DNA from 2 places in the Paenibacillus sp. FSL L8-0470 genome. Region 2 is predicted to be linked to the other one. Evidence: predicted binding sites of a transcription regulator. Region 2 holds the regulator's gene; the other holds the start of a gene.
The links. Region 2 encodes CtsR, which represses protease genes until heat stress. Its sites were predicted from a motif close to ATGGTCAATAAAGGTCAAACA; they were not measured.

Region 1: the regulator CtsR is predicted to act here: its motif matches at 1,801-1,821, upstream of clpP (ATP-dependent Clp endopeptidase proteolytic subunit ClpP).

Annotation. Positions count from the first base shown of each region.
Region 1 is NZ_JBBOZM010000001.1:156,312-159,728, forward strand. It holds gene NST99_RS00815 (PdaC/SigV domain-containing protein) at 1-258, shown strand, start outside; gene NST99_RS00820 (GDSL-type esterase/lipase family protein) at 380-1,018, shown strand; gene clpP (ATP-dependent Clp endopeptidase proteolytic subunit ClpP) at 1,119-1,715, opposite strand; tRNA gene NST99_RS00830 (tRNA-Arg) at 1,907-1,981, opposite strand; gene NST99_RS00835 (sugar-binding transcriptional regulator) at 2,230-3,282, shown strand; gene gap (type I glyceraldehyde-3-phosphate dehydrogenase) at 3,399-3,417, shown strand, end outside.
Region 2 is NZ_JBBOZM010000001.1:6,662,683-6,666,099, forward strand. It holds gene NST99_RS30480 (protein arginine kinase) at 1-669, opposite strand, end outside; gene NST99_RS30485 (UvrB/UvrC motif-containing protein) at 698-1,222, opposite strand; gene NST99_RS30490 (CtsR family transcriptional regulator) at 1,249-1,710, opposite strand; gene NST99_RS30495 (GNAT family N-acetyltransferase) at 2,057-3,229, opposite strand.

The DNA of each region.
Region 1 (3,417 bases), 6.5 Mb from region 2:
GATTTATTCGGAGCCAACCCCAACTATAAAAAAGAGCTTAATGCAAAGCTGGCGAAGCTGCTGAAAGCAGATGGCGGGTATCTTGGCGGCTTCACCGGCCTGAATACGGAGAAGGATTTCTATTTGAAAGACGGCAAGGCGGTCCTTTTCTTCCAGCTGTATGAATACACTGCGTATGCTGCCGGATTCCCTGAGTTTACTTTCACGTTCAAGGAGCTGCTCCCCAGCGGAAGCAGTCCATTTGCCGCATTGAAGTAAATACAGTGACCTGACTGCGAATCCGCCAATGCCGGATACGGACATTTCTCCGTTACCGGATCACCTAACCGTTCATAAGCTAAAGGAGAAACCAGCTTAGGAGCGGGGAGGGAAAGTAACGATGAGTATTCAGTATACGGCGATTGGCGATTCGTTAACGACAGGATTTGGAGCTCTGCCGGGCAATGGGTTTGTTCCGGTCTACCGCCGGATGGCCGAGGCGCGGCTGCGGGTACCGATCGAATTATCCAATTTGGGAGTCAATGGTTTGACCACAGATGGATTGGAGCAAAGGCTGAAGGCGGATTACAACTATCGGCTTGCCATCAGCGAGGCCGAATTGATTACGATGTCCATTGGCGGCAACGATTTGATCAAGTCGGCCAAAGCGGCGGCCGGCCGGCCGGGCGATCTGGCTCCGGTACTGCAAAAAGCGCTACGGGAATGCAAGCGTAATTTGAATGACATTATGGGCACGCTTTCGCAGTTGAAGGCGGGCATGCGGAGACCCTATATTATCAGAATAGTAGGACTGTATAACCCCTATCCCCAGTTGACGGAAGCGACGGATTGGGTGCGGCAGTTTAACCGCTATGCTGCGGGATATAGCAGCCCGGTATGCCGGTTCGCCTCTATATATAATGAATTTGCCGGCAACGAGCGCGGGCTGCTGTCAATAGATCATTTGCATCCTAACGGAAGAGGTTACCGTGTTATCGCCGGGAAGCTGGATGCGTTGGGGTATGGGCGTCTGGGTTAATTCTTCATCAATAGAATAATGCACCTGGACTATAAAACAGCAAAAGAGGCTGGCGGGGATCACTTAGTGGTCCCAACCAGCCTCTTTGTTGTTGCATGTATTAAACGCCGGCAGGCAGCGTTTTCTCGATAACTTTATCGACAATACCATATTCAGCTGCTTCAGCTGCAGTCATGAAATAGTCGCGGTCGGTATCCTTTTCGATCCGTTCCAGCGGCTGTCCTGTGCGCTCGGACAGAATGCGGTTCAGCTTGTCGCGCAGCTTGAGGATGCGGCGGGCGCGGATTTCGATGTCCGTAGCCTGACCTTGAGCACCGCCCAGAGGCTGGTGAATCATAATTTCACTGTTAGGGAGTGCAAAACGTTTGCCTTTGGCACCGGCGTTCAGCAGGAAAGCTCCCATCGAAGCGGCCATACCTACGCAAATCGTCGATACATCCGGTTTGATGTACTGCATTGTATCAAATATAGCCATACCCGCTGTAATGGAGCCACCAGGGCTGTTTACATACAGGTGAATATCCTTCTCCGGATCCTCGGCAGCCAGAAACAGCATTTGCGCGATGATGGAATTGGCTACCACGTCATTAACCTCCGTTCCAAGGAAAATGATGCGGTCCTTCAGCAGGCGGGAATAGATGTCATAAGCGCGCTCACCGCGGTTGCTCTGTTCTACTACCATAGGAATATAACTCACGTGGAAAACCTCCTTGAATTGGTTCTTCGAATGTGTTCATTTTTACTGTTACCGTATTAACCACATGATAAACAAATTCAAACAAAAAGTCAAAGAAAGTCAAACTTAGTTGCAAAAAAAGAGCCATCACCTGGCTCTTTGGTTAATTATTAGTATAGGTGTTGCTAAATTATAGACAAATAAGAAAAAAATGGCGCGCCCGCCAAGAATCGAACTTGGATCTCAGGCTTCGGAGGCCTACGTCATATCCATTGGACCACGGGCGCAACAGAAATTATTATAATACACTTATTATTCAAATGCAATGGGTTCATCCTGTTGTTTAGAAAATATCTTTCCCCGGATCTCTGTGATGATGTATAAGATGAAAAGAGGTTGAGAATTATACTCTCGGGAGACTTGCACTCCGCGTAATATTTGGGTAGAATATGGGTGGGACTTAAAAAGTTAACCCGGGACATTTTGAGACCACGAACAAGGGAATAGAGAAAGACGAAGTTGCAGGAGTGAAAGTATGCGTAATTTATTAGAAATCCAAAAGCAGCTTCTGCCTGATCTCATGGAAACCCTTAAGAGACGGTACACGATTCTACATCAGATCATGCTGTCCGATATTATCGGACGCAGGACGCTCGCCGCTTCGCTTGATATGACTGAGCGGGTACTGCGCGCCGAGACGGATCTTCTGAAATCGCAAGGGCTCATTGAGATCGAGAGTGTCGGCATGCGCATCAGCGATGCCGGGCGCAGACTGCTTGACCTGCTGGAGCCGATCGCCAAGAGCTTGTTCGGCCTGGATGATCTGGAAGAGAAGATTCGCTCAACGTACGGTCTTAGTAAAGTCATAGTAGTGCCTGGCGATTGTGAGACATCGTTGTTTACCAAACGTGAGCTGGGCCGGGCAGGCGCCAAAGCGTTGCTGGGTGTGCTCTGTGCAGGCGATACGATTGCTGTCACCGGCGGTTCGACACTGGCCGAAATGGCCGATCAGCTGACACCGCCGTTATCCCATTCCTATAAGAACGCCTGGATTGTTCCGGCGCGCGGAGGACTTGGGGAAAGTATGGAGATTCAAGCTAATACCATTGCTTCGACGATGGCCAAACGGCTTGGAGCCAATTATCGGCTGCTGCATGTACCCGATCTGCTCAGCGGAGATGCTTATCAATCGCTGGCGCAGGACTCCAATATTGGAGAAATCGTGCAAATCATCCGTAGATCGCGTATTATTGTTCATGGAATTGGCGATGCCATTGAAATGACCCACCGCCGTAAGCTTGATGAGACTACGGTCTCGGAAATACAGGAAGAAGGCGCGGTTGCCGAATCGTTCGGCTACTATTTCAATGAAGACGGCCAGGTTGTCCATACCATGCTGACGATGGGACTGCGACTGGAGGATATTATCCGGACGGAAGTTGTCATCGGAATCGCCGGAGGCAAACGCAAGGCGAAGGCCATTCATGCGATGCTGCGGTTTGGGCAAGAGGATATACTCGTCATAGACGAGGCAGCGGCTGTCGAAATCGGCAAAGAAATTGACGCACAAATACAGCAGGTCCTATAGCATCCAGTTTCTGGAGAGCATTCGCAGTTATTTTGCATTATACTTAACATTGTTGTCTTGACAAGCTTAACGGCCTGTCTTGAATAAATAAAACGAAATCTAGGAGGAACTATTCAATGAGTGTAAAAGTTGGTA
Region 2 (3,417 bases):
CTGAAAGATGTTCCCTACTGCTTCGCTGCCCTCACCATAAATTCCTCTTACGGTCAGTCCCACCTGATTTACAGCGGATAGAATCCGGTTGATCTGATGGGTCATAACCAGTGCCGGCAAATGCAGCATCACCGAGGCTCTTAGCCCGGTTCCTACATTGGTGGGACAACTCGTTAAGTACCCTCTTCTATCATCAAAGGCATAATTGACAGAAGCCTCAAAAATATCGTCGATGGCCGTAGCCCTTACCCAAGCCTCTTTAACCTGCAGGCCGGGAAACAGACATTGAATCCGGAGGTGGTCTTCCTCATTGATCATGATGCTGACCGACTCATCCTCGTTCAGAATGACCGCTCCACCCCGTGAATCATTGGCTAGATTTGGACTGATCAGATGTTTCTCCACCAGCACTTTTTTATCCAGCTCATCCAGCTCATCCAGCTTCAGCAGTTGAAAGGTACCAAAGTCCGCTGCAGCTTCTCCCTGAAACACGGGTGCCAGCTGCTCCAGCGCCTCTTCCGCCTGCTCGGCAGATGCCAGCAAAGGAAAAGGCAGGTGCTCCAGATTGCGGGCGATACGCATACGGCTGCTGATTACAATCTCAGAATGGCTGCCACCGCAGCGCATCCAGTCACTAAGCGCTTGTTCGGTAAACCGGAGACTTGACATGCCGCATCCCCCCTATATATGAAAGACTTTACTCTTGTGCCATTTCTTTTTCAAGTCGGCGGATCTGATCCCGCAGCTCGGCTGCAGTTTCGAACTCCTCTTGCATAATGCTTTGCTGCAATTCCAACTTCAGTTCATCAATTTGCCGTTTGCACATAATTTGTGCCCCCGCACGTTTTGGCAGCTTGCCTACATGAGCGGTACTGCCATGCACTCTTCGGAACAGCGGATCCAGCGTGCTGTCAAAATATTTATAGCAGGAGCTGCAGCCGAACCGTCCAAGTTTGCTGAACTGGGAATACGTCATGCCGCAATTCTCGCATTTCAGTCCCTGTGCATTTTTGGTTGCCGCGGATTTCTCCTTGCCGGAACCTTCCAGATCCAGTAAACCGGAGAGCAGGCTGTGAATGGAGAACCCGCCCGCGGTTCCGGGAATTAACTCCCCCTTCTCCCGCGCACAGCTTTCACAAATATGAAATTCCGTCTTCTCTCCACTCACAATTTTGGTGAAATGAAGGGTAGCCGGTTTGACGCCGCATTCCTGGCAAAGCATAAGCGGTGTCCCCCTTACCATTCGTATTATTTACCAAGCAAAGAAATCAGCATGGCTTTCATAATCTTGGCACGAATCTCATCCCGGTAGGGCAGATTAATCGTCAGACAATCCCGGGAAACAGCGGCGCGCATGAGACACGCTTCACGCTTGGTTAAGAACAGGGCCTCCTCAAGCTGGTAGATCAGCCCTTCGGCGGAATTCTGGTCAATATCATTGCCTATCGTGGATTTGAGATGTGCGTAAAGCGCCACATTCTGAGGAAGCTCAAAGCGCTGAATCCGGATGTAACCTCCGCCTCCACGTTTGCTCTCGACCACATAGCCCTTCTCCAAAGTAAAGCGCGTACTGATGACATAATTGATCTGCGACGGTACACAGGAAAACTGGTCCGCCAGATCATTACGCTGAATTTCCACCGTACCTTCGGGACTTTCATGCAAAATATTCTTCAGATATTGTTCGATAATATCGGAGATATTACGCATCACTCATCCTCCAGTGTTCAAAGCGTTAGGGTAATTCTTGCTGTACATCCGTCCGTCGGTGATCTCTTAAGAACTTAACCGAAGCACCTGATGGCGAATCGGACACAATGTCCTGCCTTTCAGGCTTTACAACTTAGGAGAGACTGCTTTTGGGATGCGTTGACTTTGACTTTCTTTGACTTTTTTCATATTATAACATATTCTCACTGAATTCCAAGTGGTTAGTCTTATTTTTTACTTATTGCCGCCATTGTATTCGGAATAACCCTTAGATCAACATGCATTTTTTAATATGAAAAATAAAAAGCTCTCCCTGCTTCATTCAGCGCGGAAGAGCTGCTTACGATCAAAAGAAATCAAACAATGCGGTCCGTGCCTGCGGCATAATCCCTTTCAGCCACTCCACCGCTTCTAGACTGCCGGTTAACTGCCCACAGCGGTGCAATTCTCCCGGACGTTTGTATCCAAGCAGCAGCACCGTCAATGTTCCAATACCGCAGCGCAAATCTGCCTGCTCTCCGTTACCCTCTACTTGTATTAAAGATGCCTCGCCTTGCTGATCGACCTTCCACTCCCACAGCCCTTCGTTCCAAGGGGCATGCTCATCCTCAATATACAACGTGCGCTTTTGCAGCTCACTCTGTTCCTTAAAGGTGAGTCCTTCCACAAAGGCTTTGGCATTAACAATACGCGCCATAAAATAAGGATAATTCTCCTGCGGAATACGGGGATCCGGAAGCAAAAACGGCAGCATATCATCGGCTGGCACCAGCTTTAATTTCGCAGCGGTGACCATCGAATCATGGTTAGCGAGAAAAGTCCACAATCCCCGGCGGGCTTCTTCGTCCATAAAAATGAATTCATCAATAACCAGTTCTTTGTTCTCTATTTTATAAAGCACATAACCTCCCGGTTCACCCGCTGCAGAATAAAACACACAATGATGTGTATCCTCATCCACTACGCTGTTCTCCCACCATTCACGATCACGAAGCAGCGCACCGTTATACCCGGAAGCAAAGCGCCCGTATAACTGTTCCAATACTTCAATGTTCGCTTTATCGCGCTCTACATGCCCCTCCATTTCGGCCTTCCGCGGAAACTTGCCCACCGGTATCGTGTACTTCTTATATTCACAGTAGATCTCCCACCCAAACCTGCGGTAAAAAGGAATCAAGAAGGGATGCAGGAAGGATAATGTATGACCTGACTCGTTCATTGTTTGCAGCGTGTGGGACAAAAGCTTGGCCACAAGTCCCTGTCTGCGGTTCTCCGGCCATGTCGCCACTCCGGCAATCCCACCCATGGAGACCGCTTTGCCTTGCACATACACCTGAAAAGGCAGCAGTGTCAGCTTCGCACTTAGCTCCCCTTCCTCAAAAATGCCCCAGACTCCTTCCGGCTTGAACTTTTGTTTGGATTTCACTCTGTCGTCACCGTTAAGTTTGAATTGAAAAGCGTACTCGGACAAGCCAAGGCTTGCCTCAAAATCCTCCAGCTGCAATTGCCTGATCTCCAATACCTTCACCTCATTATCAAATAGAATAGTGCTTATTAAGAGTATATCAAGCCCAGAAACGGTACGCGAATCCGCCAAGAAAGATTATAAAGAATCCAATGGTTATCCACAACTTATACACAGCAGCACAAAGAACCGGAAAGAATATCTTTCCGGCAAAAAATAGTTATCCACGATTCCACAGTCTC